2 regions of the Streptomyces sp. NBC_01089 genome follow, and region 2 is predicted to be linked to the other one. Evidence: riboswitches for the same ligand, from Rfam matches in the RefSeq annotation. Region 2 holds a riboswitch; the other holds the start of a gene.
The links. Region 2 has a riboswitch for glycine ahead of gcvP (aminomethyl-transferring glycine dehydrogenase). Riboswitches for the same ligand answer to the same signal wherever they lie in the genome.

Region 1: it holds a riboswitch for glycine, as region 2 does, so the genes downstream of both, gcvT (glycine cleavage system aminomethyltransferase GcvT) here and gcvP (aminomethyl-transferring glycine dehydrogenase) in region 2, are expected to answer to the same signal.

The regions. Positions count from the first base shown of each region.
Region 1 covers NZ_CP108660.1:2,382,460-2,394,553, reverse strand. The annotation lists gene OG510_RS10485 (S41 family peptidase) at 1-1,003, opposite strand, end outside; gene OG510_RS10480 (GtrA family protein) at 1,414-1,938, shown strand; gene OG510_RS10475 (phosphatidylinositol-specific phospholipase C) at 2,070-3,035, shown strand; gene OG510_RS10470 (SMI1/KNR4 family protein) at 3,120-5,036, shown strand; gene OG510_RS10465 (L-serine ammonia-lyase) at 5,080-6,447, opposite strand; gene glyA (serine hydroxymethyltransferase) at 6,620-7,882, opposite strand; gene gcvH (glycine cleavage system protein GcvH) at 7,900-8,280, opposite strand; gene gcvT (glycine cleavage system aminomethyltransferase GcvT) at 8,348-9,463, opposite strand; glycine riboswitch at 9,605-9,700, opposite strand; gene OG510_RS10445 (AAA family ATPase) at 9,850-10,590, shown strand; gene OG510_RS10440 (enhanced serine sensitivity protein SseB) at 10,683-11,432, shown strand; gene OG510_RS10435 (enhanced serine sensitivity protein SseB C-terminal domain-containing protein) at 11,685-12,094, shown strand, end outside.
Region 2 covers NZ_CP108660.1:7,272,637-7,284,730, reverse strand. The annotation lists gene OG510_RS32760 (dihydrofolate reductase family protein) at 1-104, opposite strand, end outside; gene OG510_RS32755 (PhzF family phenazine biosynthesis protein) at 229-1,038, shown strand; gene OG510_RS32750 (CPBP family intramembrane glutamic endopeptidase) at 1,072-1,851, opposite strand; gene OG510_RS32745 (substrate-binding domain-containing protein) at 2,036-3,814, shown strand; gene OG510_RS32740 (glutamate--cysteine ligase) at 3,889-5,409, opposite strand; gene OG510_RS32735 (hypothetical protein) at 5,942-6,532, shown strand; gene OG510_RS32730 (DUF5999 family protein) at 6,866-7,069, shown strand; gene gcvP (aminomethyl-transferring glycine dehydrogenase) at 7,178-10,063, opposite strand; glycine riboswitch at 10,247-10,344, opposite strand; gene OG510_RS32720 (PRC-barrel domain-containing protein) at 10,485-10,862, shown strand; gene OG510_RS32715 (DNA polymerase IV) at 10,778-12,094, opposite strand, start outside.

The sequences.
Region 1 (12,094 bases), 4.9 Mb from region 2:
TCCGGTACGCGACGTACGGGCTGTCCGTCAGACGTCCGGCGATGTGCAGGCCCAGGGAGTCGGAGCCGCCGCCGTTCAGCCGCAGATCGATGATCAGTCCCTTGAGGGTTGCCGTGCGCCCGGCGGTCAGGACGGTGTCCAGCGCTCGGTCGAGCTCGGCGAGCTGCGCCGCGTACGTCGGATCCTGCTTGTCGTACGCGGCGAAGCCGGAGATGCGCAGATAACCCTGCCCGCCGGGCAGATCCGCGTAGCTGATCCGGCCGCTCCCGAATTCCTGTGGCGCCTCGCCCTTGAGGTCGCGTCGCACGATGTACTTCTTGACCCGGGTGTCCAGTTCCTGGCTGAGCATGGTCGTGCCCGGGCGTACCTGCGCGAAGTGGCGGTCGCCGTCGAGCACGGCGACATGCGCGTCGTACAGCGGCCTCACCATGTCGCTGAAGAGGGCGAAGAGTTCGTCCCTGGTCGTGTCGGCGTGCACCCGCGGGCGGTAGGTGTCCCGTACGGCATGCCAGTCGATGCCCTTGGCGGCGAAGAAGGGGTAGTTGTCCTCGAAGGACTGCCAGAAGACGTCGAACGTCGTCACCGGGTCATCGGGCATGGAGTGCTCACACCCCGCGGGGAGCGCCGCGATCCGCCGCAGCTCCTTGTACCCCGGTGAACCGGCCTCCCGCAGCGACCCCTGCTCTTGTGCCGGTCCCGCTTCCTGCGGTGATCGCGCCGACCGGACGGTGAGCTCCGTCCCGTCAGCGGTGCGGTACACACCTGGCGCCGTCCGGTTCGCCGAATCGCCCTTCAGACAGCTGACGGCCGTCGTCTGGTACTCCCGCAGCCGTCCGTCCGCGATCGACAGGACGGTGCCGTAGCCTTCCACGCGCCATACGCCGTCGACAGCCGGTCGTTCCACCGCCGATGCGGGCGCCACCGCCCCGCCCGCGAGGGTCAGCGCCACGGCCGCCGTCGCCGCCGTCGTCGCCTTGGCCGTCCTGGAACTCGTGTGTCGCACCGGTCTTCCTTCCTCTGCGCGCGCCCTGCGCCAGGGAATGACGATCGCCGACCTGACCGCCCGGCGAACATCCGGCGGGCAGGTGAATCAGCACGGGGGACATCCCCACCACCCGACCGGTCCACCGGTCCACCGGTCCACCGGTCCACCGGTCCACCGGTCCACCGGTCCACCGGTCCACCGGTCCACCGGTCCACCGGGAGCCATGAGGCCGACCGACCCTGTACCGATCCGGTCGTTTCTTGATCGCCTTGACACTCCGGCTCCCGGTGGGAGCCTGGAGGAGACGGCAGCGCGTGGCACCCCAGGGGCCGCCACCAGCAGCGCAGCCGCTGCCGGCCGCCGCCCGCGGCTCCTCACCGCCCGCGCGGCCCTTGCAGCCTCCACCACCCTTCGAAGGAACTGCGCCCATGGCTGTACGAGGCGAGCAAGCGGTACCAGTGACATCGCCGCCTCCGAAGGCGCGGGAAGTCGTGAAATTCGCAGCCGTCGGTGTCTCCGGGGTGGCGGTCAATCTCCTGGTGTTCAATCTCGTGCGCCACACCACCTCGATTCCGGTGGTGAGCGCGAGCGTGATCGCCACCGTCGTCTCGATCGTCTTCAATTACGTGGGATTCAGGTACTTCGCCTACCGGGACCGGGACAAGAGCGGCTGCACCCGTGAAATGGGGCTCTTTCTGCTGTTCAGCGCCATCGGTCTGGTGATCGAGAACGGTGTTCTCTATCTGGCGACGTATGGTTTCGGCTGGGACAGCCCGCTGCAGAGCAACGTATTCAAATTCCTCGGCATCGGTGTCGCCACCCTCTTCAGATTCTGGTCCTATCGCACTTGGGTGTTCCGTGCGCTGCCCGCGCCCCCTTCCGCACCCGGATCCCCATCTGCTCCCGCGCCGTCCGACGGCGGCCGTCGCGTACCGGAGGCCCGTCGGCGGTAACGGTCCACAGCCGGCCCACCGGCGCCCACGGGCGGCCCACGGTCAACCTCGGGCCATCCGGATCGGCGGCGCGCACGCGTCACAGGGCGCCCGAGGTTGCGAACGCCTTCCGACGGGGCAGGAACCGCCCCATGACACTGAGCCGTCGCTCCCTCATACGTTCCGCCGCCGCAGTCACCACCGCCGCCCTCGTGACCGGCGGTGGCACCGCGCACGCCGCGACCGCCCGGCGCGCGGCCGCGACCACCGGCAGCGCGGTTCCCGCCGACTGGATGGCCGCGCTGCCGGACGCGCTGTCCCTGCTGCGGATGACGATCCCCGGCACCCACGACTCCTGCTGCACCAATCCGGCCAACGGCACCGAGTGGTCGCACACCCAGAACTGGGGGATCACCGAACAACTCCAGCGCGGCATACGGTTCCTGGACATCCGGGCCAACGGGCTCCAGGACCACATGGACGACACGTTCGGGATCTACCACTCCGGGTTCTACCAGGGCATCACCTTCGACGGGGTGCTCACCCAGTGCCGCGACTTCCTGCAGCAACATCCCGGCGAGACGATCGTGATGCGGCTGAAGAAGGAGGACGGGACCAACAACGACGTCGGCGCGGGCTTCAAGGACGTCCTGAACGGCTACCTCGACACCAAGGGCTGGCGCCCCTGGTTCCTCCTCACCGACCGGGCACCGTCGCTCGGCGAGGCACGCGGGCGCATCGTCCTGATCGCCCAGTTCGACAACGACCTGCCGATCCTGCAATGGCCGGGCGGTGACAACGATTTCCTGTCCAACGAGTGGTTCTCGCTCCAGGACATCTACGAGGGGCTGACCCTGCCGTCGTCGAAGACCGCGAAGGTCACCCAGCAGTTCGACAACGTTGCCGCGGACCAGAACTCGGCGCTGATGTACATCAACTTCACCAGCTACGCGGGCGGCGGCTGGCCCAAGACCAACGCGGACGCGATCATGCCCGGCGTACAGAGCTATCTGAACGGCCGGCTGTCCGACACCACGCACCTCGGCGTCGTCCCCATGGACTTCCCGGACTTCCACTCGGACACGCTGAGCACCCTCATCGACTGGAACTGGCACTGACGCACACCCCGGCCCGCACCGCAGGGCGGGGTGCGTAAGCGCTGGTCAGGCCGATTGTCAGTGCCCGGTGCCAGGATCACCGGCATGGACGAGAAGACGTTTGACTGGCAGCGGTTCCTCACCCGATGGAGCGAGGAGTGGGCCGACGCCCAGGGCCGCTCGGCGGACTTGAGCCCGGACGATTTGGAGGACCAGCAGCGCAGATGGCTCGGGGCCGCGCCTGCGACCGATGCGGACTTCGTCCGTATGAAGGCGCGGCTCGGGTGCGAAATGCCGCCGTCCTACCGGGAGTTCTTACGGGTCAGTGACGGCTGGCGGCACGCGGGCGGTTTCGTCTGGATGCTGGCCGGCACCCGCGAGGCGGACTGGCACGAGGACGCGAGCGGTCTCGGTGGGAACTTCGACGAGTTCTGGGGCGAGGAGGCCAATCCGGAGGAGATACGCGCGCAGGTCGGCCTGTGGTCCCGCGGGCTGCAGCTGGATGTCCAGTCGGACGCCACCTATGTGCTGCTCGACCCGGAGGACGTGGGGCCGGACGGCGAGTGGGCGGTGCGGGTGTGGTCGTCCTGGCGGGCCTCGGACCCCGAGCGGTATCCGTCGTTCGCGGATTTCATGGTCGCCATGTACCAGGAGTTCCACCAGCTGGAGGCCGGCCGGGACGGAGAGGAGGGCGCCGCCGCTTTCGTCAACGGGACGACGCGCGCCCAGGACGCCGCCGTGGCCCGGGCCCGGGTCGCAGCGCTGGGCGGGCGGTACGAAGAGGCGGCCGGACTGCTGAGAGAGGCCCAGCGGTACGGCCGGCCGCGCGCGACCGAACTGCTGCAGCAGATCGGCCGGCTGGGCGGGCCGTACGGGGCGGGCGGACGGCCGCCGCACCCCGGCGACCCCTGCTTCCTGACGGAGCTGCTCCCGCTGCACGCTGTCGATCTCCTCGGCAGTCGTCGCCCCGTGGACGGCCTGCGCTTCGCCGACGCCGACAGCTTCCCCGAAACCGCACGGGCGACGGTGGACATCCTGCGCGAGATGAGCGCGGGGACCTTCCGCTACCGGCCGGGCGGCGCGTTCGGCGAGGCGGTGGACGAGGCCCGGGAGGAGGCGCGGTGGGGCGACACCGACACCGCCTGGCGGATCCTGCGGGCCGCGGTCCCGCTGTGGGAGCCGCTCGGCCCCGACCACATCGCCCCGGTGGGACTGCTCGCCGACCCCGTACTCGCTCCCGTACTCACCGCCGAACGCCGCCTGGAACTGCTGGCAACCCCACGCGGCGGCGAGCAGGGTCCCGCTCCCGCCCGCGTCGGCGACCAGGATCCCGGCGGCCTGTCCTGGCTCGTACGGGACGGAGGGCTGCGCCCGGGCCGGCCATCGCCGTGCGGCTTCCGCATGGTCCTGGTCGAGGGGGCCACCCCGGACGAACTGCCCGCCCTCCTCGGCTCGTCGCCGGACACGTCGCTCGCCCCACCGCTGCGACTCTGGGACACCAGCGGCCACCACCGGCCCGGTCAGCGGGTCTTCTCCAGCTACGACGACAAGGCGCTGCTCAGTGTCGGACGGGCAGGAGCGAACTGGAGCTTCGGACTGGAGGGGTCCCCGCCCTTCTTCTCCGCCGACCGGTTCGTCTCTCCCGCTCAGGCGGCCTCCGCGGGCGGCGGCCGGGCGATCGTGGTGTGGACCGAGTGGAGCCGGCCCACCCCGCTCTTCCATGTGTCGGCCGCCCGGGGCGGAACACCGCTGTACGCGTTCACGGTGCGGGACGGGGAGATCGAGGACATCTCAGGCACCGTCCCGGCCGAACTCGCCCCGGCCGCCCTCGGTTTCGGCACCCCGGACCTGACGGCCCAGGAGTCCGCGGCGGCCCGTGCGCTGGACGCCCTGACCGACGGCTACGGCGTCGGTCTGCCGCGCCTCGCCCTCACGGAGGGTCGACTGCACTCCTTCGAGTCGGTGTCCTGGAAACGCCCGCCCGCCCCCGGGGAGAAGCACCTGACGATCACCATGGGCTGACGCCCGGCCGGGACGTCACACCGGGCGACTGAGCGCTCTGCTCTCAGCACTCGATGATGTTCACCGCGAGCCCGCCCCGCGCCGTCTCCTTGTACTTGACCGACATGTCGGCGCCGGTCTCCTTCATCGTCTTGATGACCTTGTCCAGGGACACCTTGTGGCTGCCGTCCCCGCGCATCGCCATCTTGGCCGCCGTGACCGCCTTGACCGCCGCCATGCCGTTCCGCTCGATGCAGGGGATCTGGACCAGGCCGCCGACCGGGTCGCAGGTCAGGCCGAGGTTGTGTTCCATGCCGATCTCCGCCGCGTTCTCCACCTGCTCGGGGGAGCCGCCCAGGACCTCGGCCAGGGCACCCGCCGCCATCGAGCAGGCCGAGCCGACCTCGCCCTGGCAGCCGACCTCGGCGCCGGAGATCGAGGCGTTCTCCTTGAAGAGCATGCCGATGGCGCCCGCGGAGAGCAGGAAGCGGACGATGCCCTCCTCGTCGGCGCCCGGGATGAAGTTGATGTAGTAGTGCAGAACGGCCGGGATGATGCCGGCCGCGCCGTTCGTCGGGGCGGTGACGACACGGCCGCCCGCCGCGTTCTCCTCGTTCACGGCCATCGCGTAGAGCGTGATCCACTCCATGGCGCGGGCCAGCGGGTCGCCCTCGGCGCGCAGCTGGCGGGCCGAGTTGGCCGCGCGGCGGCGGACCTTGAGGCCACCGGGGAGGATGCCCTCGCGGGACATACCGCGGGCGACGCAGGACTGCATGACGCCCCAGATGTCCAGCAGCCCGGCGCGGATCTCGGCCTCGGTGCGCCACGCCTTCTCGTTCTCCAGCATCAGCGCGGAGATGGACAGACCCGTCTCCCGGGTCAGCCGCAGCAGCTCGTCGCCCGTGCGGAAGGGATGCTTGAGCACGGTGTCGTCGAGGACTATGCGGTCCTCACCGACGGCGTCCTCGTCCACCACGAAGCCGCCGCCCACCGAGTAGTACGTCTTCTCCAGGAGCGGCGCGCCCTCGGTGTCGTACGCGAAGACCGTCATCCCGTTCGCGTGGTACGGCAGCGCCTTGCGCCGGTGCAGGATCAGGTCCGCGTCGTAGTCGAAGGGGATCTCGTGCGCACCGAGGACGCTGATGCGGCCGCTGGTGCGGATCTGCTCGATGCGCGCGTCGGCGTGCTCGACGTCGACCGTGCGGGGGGACTCGCCCTCCAGGCCGAGGAGCACCGCCTTCGGGGTGCCGTGTCCGTGCCCCGTGGCGCCCAGCGAGCCGAAGAGCTCGGCGCGGACCGAGCCGGTGTGGGCCAGCAGGCCCTCGTTCTTCAGGCGCGCGGCGAACATCCGGGCGGCCCGCATGGGGCCCACCGTGTGGGAGCTGGACGGGCCGATGCCGATCGAGAAGAGGTCGAAGACCGATATGGCCACAGGGAGACTCCTTGGTGTTGGTAGACGCCGTTGTCTGCCGGGGTGGTGCAGAGAAAGCGCGGTACAGCGGTGAGCGAGGTGCGCACGTGGTGCGGGGCACCCCGCTCACCGTCCAGTGTGCGGGGTGCCCCGTGGTTCGTACAAAACCGGACCGAACCGGACCGACCGGGTCCTACTTCAGCCCGGGGTAGAGCGGGAACTTCTCGGCCAGCGCGGAGACCCGGGCGGCCAGCGCCTCCCGGTCGTACGCGGGCTTCAGCGCGGACGCGATGATGTCCGCCACCTCCGAGAAGTCCTCGGCCTGGAAACCACGGGTGGCCAGGGCGGGCGTACCGATCCGCAGCCCCGATGTGACCATCGGCGGGCGCGGGTCGTTCGGGACCGCGTTGCGGTTGACCGTGATGCCGATCTCGTGGAGGCGGTCCTCGGCCTGCTGGCCGTCCAGCTCCGAGTGGCGCAGGTCCACCAGGACCAGGTGCACATCGGTGCCGCCGGAGAGGACCGAGACACCGTGCTCGGTGACATCGGCCTGCACCAGACGCTCGGCCAGGATCCGCGAACCGTCCAGGGTGCGCTGCTGGCGCTCCTTGAACTCGTCCGTCGCCGCGACCTTGAAGGAGACCGCCTTGGCGGCGATCACATGCTCCAGCGGGCCGCCCTGCTGACCGGGGAAGACCGCGGAGTTGATCTTCTTGGCGAGCTCGGCGGTGGAGAGGATCACACCACCGCGCGGGCCGCCCAGCGTCTTGTGCGTGGTCGTGGTCACGACATGCGCGTGCGGGACCGGCGACGGGTGCAGGCCGGCGGCCACCAGGCCGGCGAAGTGCGCCATGTCGACCATCAGGTACGCGCCGACCTCGTCGGCGATCGCGCGGAACGCGGCGAAGTCCAGCTGGCGCGGGTAGGCGGACCAGCCGGCCACGATCAGCTTCGGCTGGGACTCCTTGGCGAGGCGGGCGACCTCGGCCATGTCGACCTCGCCGGTCTCCTCGTCGACGTGGTAGGCCACCACGTTGTAGAGCTTGCCGGAGAAGTTGATCTTCATGCCGTGGGTCAGGTGACCGCCGTGGGCGAGGTTCAGGCCCATGATCGTGTCACCGGGCTTGAGCAGCGCGAACATCGCGGCCGCGTTCGCCTGGGCGCCCGAGTGCGGCTGGACGTTCGCGTGCTCGGCGCCGAAGAGCGCCTTGACGCGGTCGATCGCGATCGTCTCGACCACGTCGACGTGCTCACAGCCGCCGTAGTAGCGGCGGCCCGGATACCCCTCGGCGTACTTGTTGGTGAGGACGGAGCCCTGGGCCTCCATGACCGCGACCGGAGCGAAGTTCTCCGAGGCGATCATTTCGAGGGTGGACTGCTGGCGGACCAGCTCGGCGTCGACAGCGGCGGCGACGTCCGGGTCGAGCTCATGGAGGGAGGAATCAAGAAGTGACATCAATAGTCCCTAGGTCCCTAGTTGCCGGCGGAGAAAGCGGCGTACTCGTCGGCGGAGAGCAGGTCGTCCGGCTCGCCGGTGACGCGCACCTTGAACAGCCAACCGCCCTCGTACGGGGCGGTGTTCACCAGCGACGGGTCGTCGATGACGTCCTGGTTGATCTCGGTGATCCCACCGGAGACCGGGGCGTACAGATCGCTGACCGACTTGGTCGACTCCAGCTCGCCGCAGGTCTCGCCCGCGGTGACCGTGTCACCGACCTCAGGGAGCTGGGCGAAGACGACATCACCGAGCGCGTTGGCCGCGAAATCCGTGATGCCGACCGTCGAGACGCCTTCGTCGGCGACCGACAGCCACTCGTGCTCCTTGCTGTAACGCAGCTGCTGGGGGTTGCTCATGACCTGATTCTCCTGGATGCGGGGGAGTGCTGGTGAACGGTGGTCTTACGGGCTGAGATGGTGTGGGTCACTTCTGCCGCTTGTAGAAGGGGAGTGCCACGACCTCGTACGGCTCATGGTTACCGCGGATGTCCACACCCACACCGGCCGTACCGGGCTCCGCGTGGGCCGCGTCGACGTACGCGATGGCGATCGGCTTGCCCAGGGTCGGCGAGGGGGCGCCCGATGTGACCTCGCCGATGGCCTTGCCGTCCGTGACGACCTGGTAGCCCGCGCGGGGGACGCGGCGGCCTTCGGCGACGAGGCCGACGAGCTTGCGCGGCGGGGCCGCGGCGGCGCGCTCGGCGGCGGCCTCCAGGGACGCGCGCCCGACGAAGTCGCCCTCCTTCTCGAACTTGACGACCCGGCCGAGACCGGCGTCGAAGGGCGTCAGCGCGGTGGTCAGCTCATGCCCGTACAGCGGCATGCCGGCCTCCAGGCGCAACGTGTCGCGGCAGGAGAGCCCGCACGGCACCAGACCGGCCGGCGCACCCGCCTCGGTGAGTGCCTGCCAGAGCTTCTCCGCGTCGGCGGGGGCGACGAACAGCTCGAAGCCGTCCTCGCCCGTGTAGCCGGTCCTGGCGATGAGCGCCGGGACACCGGCGACGGTGCCGGGCAGGCCCGCGTAGTACTTCAGCCCGTCCAGGTCGGCGTCCGTGAGCTGTTTCAGGATGCCGGAGGATTCCGGGCCCTGTACGGCCAGCAGGGCGTACGCGTCGCGGTCGTCCCGTACGACGGCGTCGAAGCCGCCCGCGCGGGCGGTCAGTGCGTCCAGGACCGTCTGCGCGTTGCCGGCGTTGGCGACGACCATGTACTCCTGCTCGCCGAGCCGGTACACGATCAGGTCGTCCAGGATCCCGCCGTCCTCCTGGCAGATCATGGTGTAGCGGGCGCGGCCGTTGCCGACGGTGCTGATGTTGCCGACCAGCGCGTAGTCGAGCAGCCGCACGGCCTCCGGGCCGCTCACGGTGATCTCGCCCATGTGGGAGAGGTCGAAGAGGCCGGCGTGCGTCCGTACGGCGTTGTGCTCGTCGCGCTCACTGCCGTAGCGCAGCGGCATGTCCCAGCCCGCGAAGTCGGTCATGGTCGCGCCCAGCGACCGGTGCAGGGCGTCGAGTGCGGTGAGACGTGGCGTGGGGCTCATATGCGGTACTCCCGAGGCATGACAGACGAGGACAATCCTCCCCATCTGTCATCGGAACCTGAGAGGTTCGCCGGCGCCTGTCGAGAGGGCGCGGCTTGCACCTTGGGTGGGACCGCGGAGCGGCCCGCTTTTCAGATCTGCCTCGTCCGCGCGGTACGGGGCCTGAGAGATTACAAGGGAGGGACTTGCTCCTTCGGCGCCCCGGCCGGTGGCCGGGAACTCTCCCGCGCGGATTCGAACGGCCTGTATGGAGTTGGCGCGCACATCATCGCATGCCGGGCGGCCGGCATCTCACGGGCGTCGCATTACTCTCTCTTTACGCTTCGTCGGCGGGGGTATAGCAGGGGTACGCGGGGATGCGGGGTGGCCCGACAGGGGGAGTGGCCATGGTGGGGCAGAAGTGGCGTGCGGATACGGATACGGATGCGGACACGGCCGCGGGTGTGGGGGCCGGGGGCTCCGAGGCGGTGCCCGTCCAGGACTTATGGCTTTCCGGGCCCGGGCGGCGGTCAGGACCGGGCCCGGCGACAGCGGGGGGTACGCCGCCCGTGGTGCGGGACCTGCGCAGGCGGGCCGGCCGCAGTCCGCGGCGCCTGGTGTTCGCCGCCGGTGATGTGGTGGTCCTGTCCGGGCTGCCTGGCAGTGGGAAATCCACCCTGCTGCGCAGGGCCGCCGGGGCGTACGGAGTCGACTCGCAGGACACCCGGGACCGCTGGGAGCGGCGGCTGCCGCGCGGGCTGCCGTACTGGAGCTACCGCCCGCTGGTGCGGGCCGCCCACTACGCCAGGCTGTGGCGCGTCCTGCGCTCGGGCGCCGGGATCGTCGTGCACGACTGCGGTACGCACTCCTGGGTGCGCGCCCTGCTGGCCCGGGCGGTGCGCCGGCGCCGGAGCACCCTGCATCTGCTGCTGCTCGACGTGGCGCCCAGGGTGGCACTGGCCGGCCAGGCGGAGCGCGGCAGGAAGGTCTCCGCGTACGCATTCGCCCGGCACCGCAGGGCGGTCGCCGGACTGGTCGGGGACGCGGAGCGGGCCCGGCTGCCCGCGGGGTGCGGCTCGGTCGTCCTGCTCGACCGCGAGGCGGCGGCCGCACTGCGCCGGATCGGGTTCGGGGCGGCGGCGGTGTGACGGCCGCGGTCCTTATCGTGGGGGTGGCCGTTAGGGTCGGTCTTCAGGTGAACTCAGCAGGTGAACGGTGAGAAGGGGATACCTCGGTGGACATGGCATGGCCGGGAAATGAGCTCGAAGAGGTGCTGGCCGCATCGGTCGGGAACCCCGCCGCGGGCGGCCGGCTGATCGAGGTGCTGGGGCGCAGCAACCTCTGGGTCCCGCTGCCCAACGGCGGTGGGCAGGACAGCGGTTCGCTCGATCTGCCCACCGTGGACATCGAAGGCGGCGCCTATGTCCCCGTCTTCAGCTCCGAGGCGCAGTTCCTCCAGTGCGTCGGCTCGCACTACTCCTTCGCGGTGGCCCCGGCGGTCGAGTTCGCCCGGGGGCTGCCGCCGCAGCTGGGTGTCGCGGTGAACCCGGGCGGTGCGATCGGTATGCCGCTGCCGCCGCCCGCCGTGGCGGAACTCTGCCGCAGCGGCCGTACGTCACTCGACGGCCCCGCGACCGGCGGCCGGGTGCGGCTCTTCGAGCCGGACTGGCAGGAGGAGCCGGTGGACTTCCTCGCCGCGGCCGCTGGAGAGTTCGAGGAGTCGGGTGTGGTCCGCTCGGCCCGCCGGGCCCTCGCCTCCATCGAGGGCGGCGACCCGGTCCTCTTCGTCGGGGTCGAGTTCGCGACGTGGGACGGCGCGGGCCGCAACGCCCCGATGGACGCCCTCGGGCGCGCCCTGCACCGGGTCGAGGTGCCCTGGCCGGTCAATCTCGTCCTGCTGGACGTGGCCCAGGACCCGGTCGCCGACTGGATGCTGGACAAGGTCAGGCCGTTCTACGTGAGGACCGAAGCCGTGGGACCGGTGCTGTAGGGCGCCGCCCGCGCGGGGAACCGGAGCCCGGTGCCGTTCGGGCACCGGGAACCAGCGGCGCCCTAAGCTGGTCTGATGCAGAGGCGGCCGATACGCGGATTGGCCGGAATCGCACGGAGCGGACCGGACGGACCGGACTGACCGAGCGGACCGGGCAGGCCGTGCGGACCGGCCCGGTGGCCGGACGCCGCGGGTCGGGCGCCGGTGCGTGGAACGTCAAAACGGGTGGATCGAAGAGGGGCGGAAACAAGGGTGAGCGCGTCGGGCACGGCGGCCGGGCAGGTCGAGCAGATGCTGCTCCAGGTGACCCCCGGGCGGTACGACGCCTACGAGGCGCTGCTGCAGGCACTCGCCGACAGCCAGGTCTGGATGCTGCTCTGGCACGGCCAGGCCGGGTCGCCCGACGCCCAGTACGGGAACATGGAGATCGAGGGTCTCGGTTACGCCCCGTGTGTGACGTCCGCACAGGAACTGGCCGTCTCCGGCTGGAACCGTTCGCACGAAGTGGTCACAGGCCGTGACATCGCCCGCTCCCTCTACCCCGACCACTGGGGAATCTGGCTCAATCCGCATGCCCCCGGCGGCGGCGTCGGGATCCCCTGGACCGATCTGCGGCGTATCGCCACCGGCCTCGACCGGATGCCGGCCGGACCGCTGCGGCT
Region 2 (12,094 bases):
TGCAGGGCCTCGCCGCCATCGCCGAGCCCGTTCTCCGGGCCGGGGTCGGGGCCGGTGACGAAGCCGTCGATGGATACCGAGATATCAGCGATGATTCGAGTCATACCAGGAAGGACCCGATCGGCGGCCGGAATTCATCGTTCTCCAGGACGCCCCCTCCCGCTGCGGGAGCCACGTCCTGGCACGTGGCCTTGGCCTGCCGCATCGCCCCATGCCTAGGGTCGGTCCATGCGCATTCGAATCGTCGACGCCTTCACCGACCGCCCCTTCGCCGGCAACCCGGCCGGGGTGCTGCTCCTCGACTCCTTCCCCGACGACGCCTGGCTGCAGAGCGTCGCAGCGGAGGTGAACCTCTCCGAGACCGCCTTCGCCCACCCACTGCCCGCCGGCGGCGCTGCCGACTGGGCGCTGCGCTGGTTCACCCCGGCCACCGAGGTCGACATGTGCGGCCACGCCACCCTGGCGACCGCTCACGTCCTGCACAGCACGGGCGCGACGACGGGCACCGTCCGCTTCACCGCACGCTGCGGACTGCTCACCGCGACGCCCCGCGAGGACGGCGCGATCACCCTCGACTTCCCCACGTCCCCGCTCACCGAGGAAGCCGTACCGGCCGGCCTCAGCGAGGCGCTGGGCGCCCGGATCACCGGCGTACGGGCCACCGGGCCGCACATCGGGGACCTGCTCGTCGAGGTCGCCGACGAGCAGACGGTCCGCTCCCTGTCCCCCGACATCACGGCACTGACGGCCCACTCCCGCCGCGGCATCATCGCGACCGCCGAGGCGGAAGCCCCGTCGCTCGGTTACGACTACGTGTCGCGCTGCTTCTTCCCCGGCGTCGGCGTCGACGAGGACCCGGTGACCGGCAGCGCCCACACCGCCCTGGCCCCGTTCTGGTCCGCCAGGCTGGGCCGCGACGACCTGACGGGCCTCCAGGCGTCGGCACGCTCGGGGCTCGTACGGACATCGCTGCGCGGCGACCGGACGCTGCTCACCGGAAACGCGGTCACCGTCGTCGACGGCGAACTGCACGTCTGAGGACACGACAGCCGCTGATCCGCCCGCCCCGCCTCACCCCGTGGGCAGCCACCCCACCTTGCCGGCGAGCAGCGCGTACCCGACGAACGCTCCGATGTCGAGCAGCGAGTGCGCGACGACCAGCGGCCCGACCCGGCCCCACCGCCGGTAGAGCAGTACGAACACCACGCCCATCGCCACATTTCCGAGGAACCCGCCGACCCCCTGGTAGAGGTGGTACGAGCCGCGCAGCACCGCGCTCGCTGCCAGGGCGGCCATCGGCGTCCACCCGAACTGCCCCAGTCTGCGCAGCAGATAGCCGACGACGATGACCTCCTCCAGTACGGCGTTCTGCACCGCCGAGAGGATCAGTACCGGGATCTTCCACCACACGTCAGGCAGTGACTCCGGCACCACGGTCAGATTGAACCCGGTGGCCCGCGCGCCCAGATAGAAGGCGAGGCCCACGCTGCCGATCCCGGCCGCGATCAGCACCCCGCGGCCGAGGTCGCCCCGCGGCCGCGTCCGGTCGAAGCCGATCGCCCGCAGGCCCGACCCCTCCCGCAGCAGCAGATGGACCACCAGCGCGACCGGCACCAGGGCCGTCGCGATACCGAAGAGCTGCCAGGCGAGATCCAGCCAGGGGCGGCCGGGTGCGTAGGAGCCGTTGAGGTTGGCGGCCTGGTGTTTGAGCCCTCCTGGTTTCGTCAGTGCTCCGATAAAGCTGATCAGCGCCGAAACACCGCTCGCGCCGAGTGAGAGTGCGAGTACCAGCACCGTCTCGGACCGCAGAAATCGCTGCGATCCCCCCTCTGCGGGAAGAAATTCAGCCACGCGCTCGCCCTCCGCCTGCACACCTGCCTCCAGTTGGCCAATCGCGCCTCATCCCCACCACCGTGCCACTAGGGTCTCGAATAAAGGTACGAAGATCGCGCGCGACAGGCCGGGGGACGGGCGTCAATTCGATGGCGCGCTCCCCCTTCGTCTTGTTCGTCCTTCAGGGGAGGAGCACCATCGCATGGGACGTCACAGCTTGCCCGATGACCTCACGGCACCGGCAACCCGGCCCCGTCCCGGGTCGCGTCGGCGCCGTACCGTCGCCGTCGCCACCGTGATCGTCCTCGGTCTGGCCGTGGGTACGGGCGTCGCCGCCCGGCGCGGCGTGTTCGGGTCGGGCCCCTGCCCGGGGTCCGTGGTGAACCTTCGCATGGTGGCCTCCCCCGATATCGTCCCGGCCGTACGGGCCGCCGCCGACCGGGCCCGCAAGGACCATCTGGAGTCCGACGGGCAGTGCGTACGAGTCGCGGTCACGGCCCGTGACTCGTACAAGGTCGCGCACGATCTGGGCCACAGCAGCGCCGAGCCCGGCTACCAGATATGGCTGCCCGACTCCGAGGCATGGGTGGACCGGGCCCAGGGCACCGGGGAGAACGTTCCGCTCACCCCCGCGTCCAGCATCGCCGAGTCCCCCGTCACCCTGGCCATGGTGCCCTCGGCCGCCAAAGCCCTGGGCTGGCCGGACAAGACGTACACCTGGGCGGGGCTCACCGCGGCGGCCACCGGCCCGGGCCAGGTCCATATCGGTGCCGCGGACCCGGCCCGCAGCGCCACCGGGCTGCTCGCGCTCAGCAGCATCGCCCAGTCGCCGGGCGGGGCGCCCGGCGGCGACACCCAGGACACCCAGGTCGCCGCCATCGCCAAAGTGCTGTCCCAGCGCATCTCGGACGCGGATTCCAAGGTGCTCGGCACCCTCGCACAGGACGGGCCGGGCAAGACGAAGGACGACCCCCACCGCAACCAGGCCCTGGTCCTGTCCGAGCAGGCGGCCTACGCCCACAACACGGCGCGTGGCCACACCCAGCGGCTGCGGCTCTTCTACCCCAAGGACGGCACGCCCCAGCTCGACTACCCGTACACGCTGGTCGACGAGTCGGAGCTGACCACCGATCAGAGCCGGGCCGCGATGCGGTTCATGGCCTACCTCGGTGAGAGGCCCAGCCGCACCGAACTGGACCGGCAGGGCTTCAGGACACCGGACCAGCCCGCCACGGCGAGCCGGGTGGAGGCCGCGGGCGGCCGCAGCCCGCAGCCGTACACCGACGCCTCACCGGAACCGCCGTCCGAGGACGTACTCGACGAGGCGCTCGGCATGTGGACCGTCACCGTCCAGAGCGCCCGGCTGACCACCGTCGTCGACGCTTCGGGCTCGATGGCCACCGCGGTGCCGGGCAAGGGCGGGCGGACCAGGATGGACATCACCAAGGCGTCCCTGCGCGAGGCCCTCGCCCAGTTCACACCGCGCGACGAGATCGGCCTGTGGGACTTCGCGACACACCTCGACGGAACGCGTGACTACCGCGAGCGGGTGCCGACGGTGCGCCTCGGCGCCCCCGTCAAGGGCGGCGGGACCCAGCGCGACCGGCTCAACACGGCCTTCGCTGCGCTGCGGCCCGTGCCCGGCGGCGCCACCGGTCTGTACGACACCACCCTGGCGGCGTTCCAGGACGCCCGTAAGACATACGTCCACGGGAAGTTCAACGCCGTGGTGGTGCTCACCGACGGCGTCAACGAGGACGACCACAGCATCTCCCGCAGCGCCCTGACCGCGAAGCTGCGGGAGCTCGACGACCCCGCGCGCCCCGTTCCGCTGATCATGATCGCGGTGGGCCCCGACACCGACAGGACCGAGGTCGAGCAGGTCGCCAAGGCGACAGGGGGCGCGGGATACCAGGTGAGCGACCCCTCTCAGATCAACTCGGTCCTGCTCAAGGCGGTCATGGAAGTCGGCGGCCGATGACCCGGGGCGCGGGCCGGCACCGACCTGGTACGGACGCCCCCGGCCGCACGCACTCCGCTGCCCCGGCGCGCCCGTCACAGCCCGCGGGCCGTCACCGCCGGGATGCCCTCGGGCCAGGAGTGCACCGGCTGGCCGCCCGCCATCAGCTCGGCGTACCGCCGGGTGGTGAGCGCCAGCGCCTCGCGCCGCCCGAGCCCGGTCTCCAGCGCCCGGTGAAAGGTGTCCACCTGCCAGGACGCGCCGTTCGTGCGCCGCCTGCACCGCTCCTCGATGACACCGAGGTAGTGGTCGCGGTCCGCCGCGTCGACCCCCCAGGAATCGAGCCCCGCCGCGGCCAGCGGCAGCAGTACGTCCCTGACGAGCCGCACCGCGGGCACCGTCGCCGTACCGCCGGAGCGCCCGGCCCTGGGCCACTCGATCCCCGCGTCGATTCCGTACCGGCAGGCCGCGTCGAAGTTCCGTGCGGCGGCCTCGAAGGGCAGCCGCCTCCACACCGGCCTGGCATCGTCGGCGAGCGCCCTCACGAGCCCGTAGTAGAAAGCGGCGTTGGCCAGCACATCCGTGACGGTCGGCCCGGCGGGCAGCACCCTGTTCTCGACCCGCAGATGCGGTACGCCGTCGGCCACGTCGTACACCGGGCGGTTCCAGCGGTAGACGGTCCCGTTGTGCAGGACGAGCTCCTGGAGGCCCGGCGTCCCGCCGTCGTCGAGCACCCGCAGCGGGTCCTCGTCGTCGCACAGCGGCAGCAGGGGCGGAAAGTACCGGAGGTTCTCCTCGAAGAGGTCGTACGCCGAGCTGATCCAGCGCTCGCCGAACCAGGTCCGCGGCCGCACCCCCTGGGCCCGGAGCTCCGGCGGGCGTACATCGGTCGCCTGGAGGAAGAGCGGCGGCCTCGACTCCCGCCACAGCTCCTTGCCGAAGAGGAACGGCGAGTTGGCGCCCAGCGCGACCTGCACAGCGGCGACGGCCTGCGCGGCGTTCCACACATCGGCGAAGCGCGCCGGCGTGACCTGGAGGTGCAACTGCACCGATGTACAGGCCGCTTCGGGCGCGATCGAGGAAGAAGTACAGGTCAGCTGCTCCACACCGGAGATGTCGAGGTCGAAGTCCTCACCGCGGGCCGCTCGCATCTGGTCGTTGAGAAGGGTGTAGCGGTGCGCCGACGAGAGATTCGCGCTGACGAGATCCTGCGGGCCGAGCGTCGGCAGGATTCCGATCATCACGATTCCCGCGTCGACTTCGGCTGCTTTTCTGTGCGCGTACGCCAGCCCCGTACGCAGTTCCTCCGCCAGCTGGTCGAAGACACGGCCGCCCAGCCGGTGCGGAATCACGTTCACTTCGAGATTGAACATCCCGAGTTCCATCTGGAAATCGTGGCTGGCGATGCGGTCGAGAACTTCCGCATTCATCATCCTGGGCATGCCGTCGGCGCCGGCGAGATTGAGTTCGATCTCCATCCCCATGAGATTTCTGGGGCGGTCGAACCTCTTCTCCTCCAGGAGTCGCTCCAGTACCTCCAGACACTGCTGCAGCTTTCTGCGGTACCGCTGCCGGCCCGACGGATCCACGCCGTCTGCCTCCAGCTTCTCCCCCATGACGCACCCCTCCACGCGTGTGCGGCCGCGGTGGCCGCTCGGGTCACGGTCGATAATGCCCACACCCGGTGATCCGTAACTCCCCGCCCGGCGTCCGGAGCGAGTAGGGTGGCCGGAAGAAGGCATGTGGCACATTCACCGGGCATGACGCCTGGAGCAGTTTCCACATCGGGTGGAGCCTGTGAGGTCCTGTGAAGCCTTGTGAAGACGGTGAAAACGACCGACGGTTTTCGGCCGACCACTCACACGGCAGAACCCGAGGCCACAAGAGTGCACATCCGTTAAATCGGGATAATCTCCGCAGGAGAAAGACCGAATACCGACTTGTTCGCAATATTCACGTGCGCTAGCTGAAACACCGTGTGAACACGTGTCGTATAAACTCCGCAAACGAGGCAGAAAGTTGGCGCCCGGCTCCCGGAGAGTGCGGTACCCCTCCACGTCCCACGGCCCCCTCTGCCCCTGCCTGCTGACAGTGCCGTCCGCACCGCCCACGCATCAACGTGTCTCCGAAGTGAGAGGCGACCACATCATGCCGCTGTATGTCCCTCCGGCCCCCGCGCCGGCCCTGCGCAGCGTCCTCGCGGCACTCGGCTCCCCCACTGCCGTACGCGAGGCCCGAACCCCGGCTCTCCGCTCAGCCACGGGGCCCCTCACCCCCGAACTCCCCCTTCCCGTCTATGTGCTGGACCGGATCATGCCGAGCGGCGGAACCCCACGTACCCGGCTGACCGGCTGGCGTTTCCTGATCCACAGCGGCGATCGCGCGGTGGCCGCCGCCGACACCAAGCTCACCGCCGACGGCTGGACCTTCTCGCACTTCTTCGAGGGCCCGTACGCCACCGCCACCGGGACCGCGCTGCGCCAGGCGGAAGCGATGGAGACCCCGTTCCAGCCGAGGCTGCTGTCCGTGCCCGAGCTGTACATGCTGACGCTGTGGCTGCACGGCGACACCGGCGCCGACGCCTCGGCATCCGGCACGATGCCGGCCCCCACCGATCTGCTGGTGCCCCTGGCGCCCGCGCCGCCCGGCATCGCCGCCCGCCGTCCGCACCGGGTGTCGGAGCTGCTGCCTGTCATGACGATGCGGCTGTCGCCCCCGCTGCTGGGCTCACCCGCCTGACGACCGCGGTCCGTCCGAAGGCACTGCATCGACGGCCGAGTTCACCACCCGCGCGCCCCGTGACCGCCCTCAGGTCGCGGGGCGCTGCCTCTCCCTACCCATCCGGACTAGCCCGGTCGGGCCACCTCCGAACCACCCGAAGGGGCAGTCAAGTTGAGCTGAACCGTCCGCACGGGTGATGCGTCCTTATGCTGTAGCAAGTGCTGCCGTGAAATCCCTGCGGATTGACGCCCGTGGGGCAACACTGGGATCACCGACTGATGACGGGGGGCGGCCATGAAATCCGCATCGAGCCGCAGGACACTCACTACAACGCAGCGAAAGAACGCATCCATGTGCCAGCACCAGCCAACCTGCCCGTCAGCCGCCTCCGCCGACCGGGAGGCCGCGATCCTCGTGGCGCACCACCCGGAGCAGGGCTGGAGTCTGCTGTGCAATGGCGTCCTCATCTTCGAGGACACCGGTGAACTGCTGCCCGACGGGCAGATCATCGCGCCGCACCGCCCACTGGGTTCAGGGCTGGCGACCGCCGCCTGACCCCCTGCCCGTTCCGGGAAACAGCCGCGAACAGCCGGAAGCGGATCGGGCGGAAACGACGAAGGGCCGGCCCGGGTGATGTCCCGAACCGGCCCTCCCTCATGTCCGTCAGCTGTCGTACGCGTCCAGCGGCGGGCAGGAGCAGACCAGGTTGCGGTCGCCGAAGGCCCCGTCGATACGGCGCACCGGCGGCCAGTACTTGTCGGCGGGCGAGACACCGGCCGGGAAGACGGCCTCCTCGCGGGTGTACGCGTGAGTCCACTCGCCGCCCAGCGCCGCCGCGGTGTGCGGAGCGTTGCTCAGCGGGTTGTCGTCCGCGGCCCACTCGCCCGAAGCGACCTTCTCGATCTCGGCGCGGATCGCGATCATCGTGTCGCAGAACCGGTCGAGCTCAGCCAGGTCCTCGCTCTCGGTGGGCTCGATCATCAGCGTTCCGGCCACCGGGAACGACATCGTCGGCGCGTGGAAGCCGTAGTCGATGAGGCGCTTGGCGATGTCGTCGACGCTCACACCCGTCGACTTCGACAGCGGCCGCAGATCGACGATGCACTCGTGCGCGACCAGGCCCTTGGGGCCCGTGTACAGCACCGGGTAGTGCGGTTCGAGACGCTTGGCGATGTAGTTCGCGGCCAGCACGGCCACCTGTGTCGCCCGCTTGAGCCCCTCGCCACCCATGAGACGTACGTACGCCCAGGAGATCGGCAGGATGCCGGCCGAGCCCCACGGCGCCGCCGAGACCGGACCGACGCCCGTCGCGGGGCCCGCGGTCGGCTGGAGCGGGTGGTTGGGCAGATACGGCGCCAGGTGGGCCCGCACACCGACGGGACCGACACCGGGGCCGCCGCCGCCGTGCGGGATGCAGAAGGTCTTGTGCAGGTTGAGGTGGGAGACGTCCGAACCGAACTTGCCGGGCTTGGCGAGGCCGACCAGCGCGTTCAGGTTGGCGCCGTCGACGTACACCTGCCCGCCCGCGTCGTGCACGGCGGCACAGATGTCCGTGATGTGCTCCTCGAAGACCCCGTGGGTCGACGGGTAGGTGACCATCAGGACGGACAGCTCGTCGCGGTACTGCTCGATCTTGGCGTTCAGGTCGTCGACATCGACATCGCCGTCCTCGCGGGTCTTCACGACGACGACCTTCATACCGGCCATCACGGCGCTGGCGGCGTTGGTGCCGTGCGCGGACGACGGGATGAGGCACACGGTGCGCGCGGTGTCGCCGTTGGCCCGGTGGTAGGCGCGCACGGCCAGCAGACCGGCCAGCTCGCCCTGCGAGCCCGCGTTGGGCTGGAGCGAGACCTTGTCGTATCCGGTGACCTCGGCGAGCCGCTCCTCCAGCTCCTGGATGAGGGTCAGATAGCCCTGCGCCTGCTCGACCGGGGCGAAGGGGTGCATCGCGCCGAACTCGGGCCAGGTGACCGGCTCCATCTCGGTGGTGGCGTTGAGCTTCATGGTGCAGGAGCCGAGCGGGATCATGCCCCGGTCCAGCGCGTAGTCACGGTCGGCGAGCTTGCGCAGGTAGCGCAGCATCGCGGTCTCGGAACGGTGCTGGTGGAAGACCGGGTGGGTCAGGACGGTGTCCTGGCGCAGCAGCCCCTCGGGCAGCGCGTCGGCGGCCCGCGCGTCGAGCGCCTCGATGTCGCCCTCGGCGCCGAACGCGGCCCAGACAGCGGCCAGCTGGGCCCGTGTGGTGGTCTCGTCGCAGGAGACGGAGATCAGGTCCTCGTCGACCTGGTGCAGATTGACCCCGCCCTCACGGGCGGCGGCGGCGACCTCGGCGGCCCTGCCGCCGGTCCGCACGGTGAGGGTGTCGAAGTACGCGCCGTGCACGACGTCGACGCCCGCGGCCCGCAGCCCCTCGGCGAGGATCGCCGCGTACCTGTGGGTGCGCCGGGCGATCTCGCGCAGGCCGTCCGGGCCGTGGTAGACCGCGTACATCCCGGCCATCACGGCGAGGAGCACCTGCGCGGTGCAGATGTTGCTGGTCGCCTTCTCGCGGCGGATGTGCTGCTCGCGGGTCTGGAGGGCCAGCCGGTACGCCTTGTTGCCGTCGGCGTCGACGGAGACACCGACGAGCCGCCCCGGCAGGTTGCGCGCGAACTTCTCCCGTACGGCCATGAACCCGGCGTGCGGACCGCCGAAGCCCATCGGGACCCCGAACCGCTGGGTCGTACCGACGGCGATGTCGGCGCCCAGCTCACCGGGCGAGGTGAGCAGCGTCAGCGCCAGCAGATCGGCGGCGACGGTGACGATCGCACCCAGCTCGTGGGCCTGCTCGATGACGGGGGCGAGGTCCCGGACACGGCCGGAGGCGCCCGGGTACTGGAGCAGTACGCCGAAGACGCCGCGCTCGGCAACCTCGGCCGGGATGCCATCGCCGAGGTCGGCGACGACGACCTCGACACCGGCCGGCTCGGCACGCGTGCGGATCACGGCGACAGTCTGCGGAAGAGCGTCCGCGTCGACGAGGAAGACGCCGTTCTTGACCTTCCCGACACGGCGCGCGAGGGACATCGCCTCGGCTGCCGCGGTGCCCTCGTCCAGCAGCGAGGCGCCCGACGTGGGCAGGCCCGTCAGGTCGGCGACCACGGTCTGGAAGTTCAGCAGCGCCTCCAGGCGCCCCTGCGAGATCTCCGGCTGGTAGGGCGTGTACGCCGTGTACCAGGCGGGGTTCTCCATGACGTTGCGCAGGATGACCGGCGGGGTGAACGTGCCGTAGTAGCCGAGCCCGATCATCGGGGCGAGTACCTGGTTGCGGTCGGCGAGCGCACGCAGTTCGGCGAGGACCTCGGCCTCGGTGCGCGCGTCCGGGAGATTCAGCGCATCGGTGCTCTTGATGACTTCCGGCACGGCGGCCGAAGTGAGCTCGGAGAGCGATCCGTACCCGACGTGGGCGAGCATCTTGGCCTGGGCTTCCGCGTCGGGCCCGATGTGGCGCTGTTCGAAGGGGATGCCACGCTCCAGCTGGGAGAGCGGAATGCGATCGGCGGTCATGGCGGGGGCCTCCTGGTCGTAACGACCTGCGAGGGGTACCACGGGGTACCCGGACGGCCTCCCCCTCTGTCATCTCAACCTGAGAGTTTCACCGGCCCGTCCTTCGACGTGCCCGCTTTCACCGTCGGTGAGGTAGGGATCCGGACGTGCCCGCCCGACACCCGCCCTGCTTTCCAGAGTGACCTCGTCCGCGCGGTACGTGTGCCTGAGAGATTCCGGGGAGGATTTGCTCCTTCGGCGCCCCGGACAACGCGTCCTGAGGGCTCTCCCGCGCGGGGTCAGCAGCCACTGGCCAGCGTACCAGCGCGCTCCTTCGCACGGTGTTCGAGTGGCCGATACCCCGGATCTGGACTTCTCTGAGGAGGAGACCTTCGCAGGGGGCGGGAGTCTTCGTGATCCGTCGCGATCAGTTGGAGGGACCGTGCAGACCGACATAGATCCGCGCAGCCTGATCGGCCGCAAGGCATTCGACCGCAATGGCCTCAAGATAGGCACGGTCGACGAGGTCTACCTCGACGACGCCACCGGGGTGCCCGAGTGGGCCGCGGTACGCACCGGGCTGTTCACCCGGGACGCCTTCGTCCCGCTGAAGCCGAGCGAACTGGTCAGCGAAGCGCTGCGGGTGCCCTTCGACCGGCACCTGATCAAGGAAGCGCCGGGCTTCGGTGTCGGCCGCCATCTCTCGCCCGAGCAGGAACTCCAGCTCTACCACCACTACGGGCTCGGTATCTCGGCCCCCACTCCGCCGCCCCCCGACCGGGACTTCGGCCGGCTCGCGGGCGAGGAGGAGCGCACCTGACCTCCGGCCCCGTCCCCGCCCTGCGCGGACGGGCCCGGGGGCTGCACCGACGAGTCCGCCTGTGCTGACGGGTCTGCCTGCTCGGCCCGCGCCGACTGCCCGCCGGGGTCCTCGTGCTCCCCGGCGGCTGCCCCGCCCGGTCCGGCCGGGGCAGCCGCCGGGGTATCCGTCTCCTGGGTACCCGTCTGCCGGGTATCAGGAGCCCGGGTATCAGGAGCCCGGGTATCCGTAGCCCGGCTATCCGTAGCCCGGCTATCCGTAGCCCGGCTATCCGTAGCCCGGCTATCCGTAGCCCGGCTATCCGTAGCCCGGCTATCAGCAGCCTGGGTGTCCGGCGCGGCCCGGACCAGCGGCAGCGGGTCCGACGGCCTGAGCGCGGGGTCGTCCACCTTGAAGGTCCGCACCCGGCCCGGCACGGTCGCGTACGGATCCTCGAACCGCACCGTCACCCGGCCGACGCCACTGCCCTGCACCCACCCCGCCCCGTACTCGTCGTGGCACACATCGTGCCCGGCCAGCCAGCGGCGCCCAGTGGCGGGCGGCGGCTCGTCCGGTCCGGGCGGCGCCGGCACCGACCCCGACGCCGGCACCGGCACCGGCACCGGCACCGGCACCGCCGAAGGACCCTCCGCCGCCGAAGGCCCGGGCGCCACCTCTTCGGCCAAGGACTCCTGTGCGGCGGCCCGCTCCGTGGCGGCCTGGGCGAAGAGGTCCTCCTGCGTGAAGTCCGCGAGGCCGGTGACGCCCACCCCCAGCAGCCGCACCCCGCCCGTGGTGTCCACGGACTCCAGCAGCCGCCCCGCGGCCTCCCGTACGACCTCCGGGTCGTCCGTGGGCCCTCTGAGCGTCTCGGAGCGGGTCAGCGTCGAGAAGTCGTACCTGCGGACCTTCAGCACCACGGTCCGCCCCGACCGCCCCGCCGCCCGCAGCCGCTCCACGCACCGGCCCGCCAGCCGCACCACCTCGGCCCGCACCCGCGCCCGGTCGTGCAGATCCACATCGAAGGTGTCCTCGACGGAGACGGACTTGGCGTCCCGCTCGGAGACCACGGGCCGGTCGTCGTGGCCGAGCGCCATCCGGTACAGAGCGGCGCCGTGCGCCTTGCCGAGCAGCCGTACCAGCTCGTCCTCACCCGCCTCGGCCAGATGGGACACGGTGGTCATCCCGGCCCGGCGCAGATGCTCACCGGTCGCGGGACCGACCCCCGGCAGGATCCGTACGGAGAGGGGCGC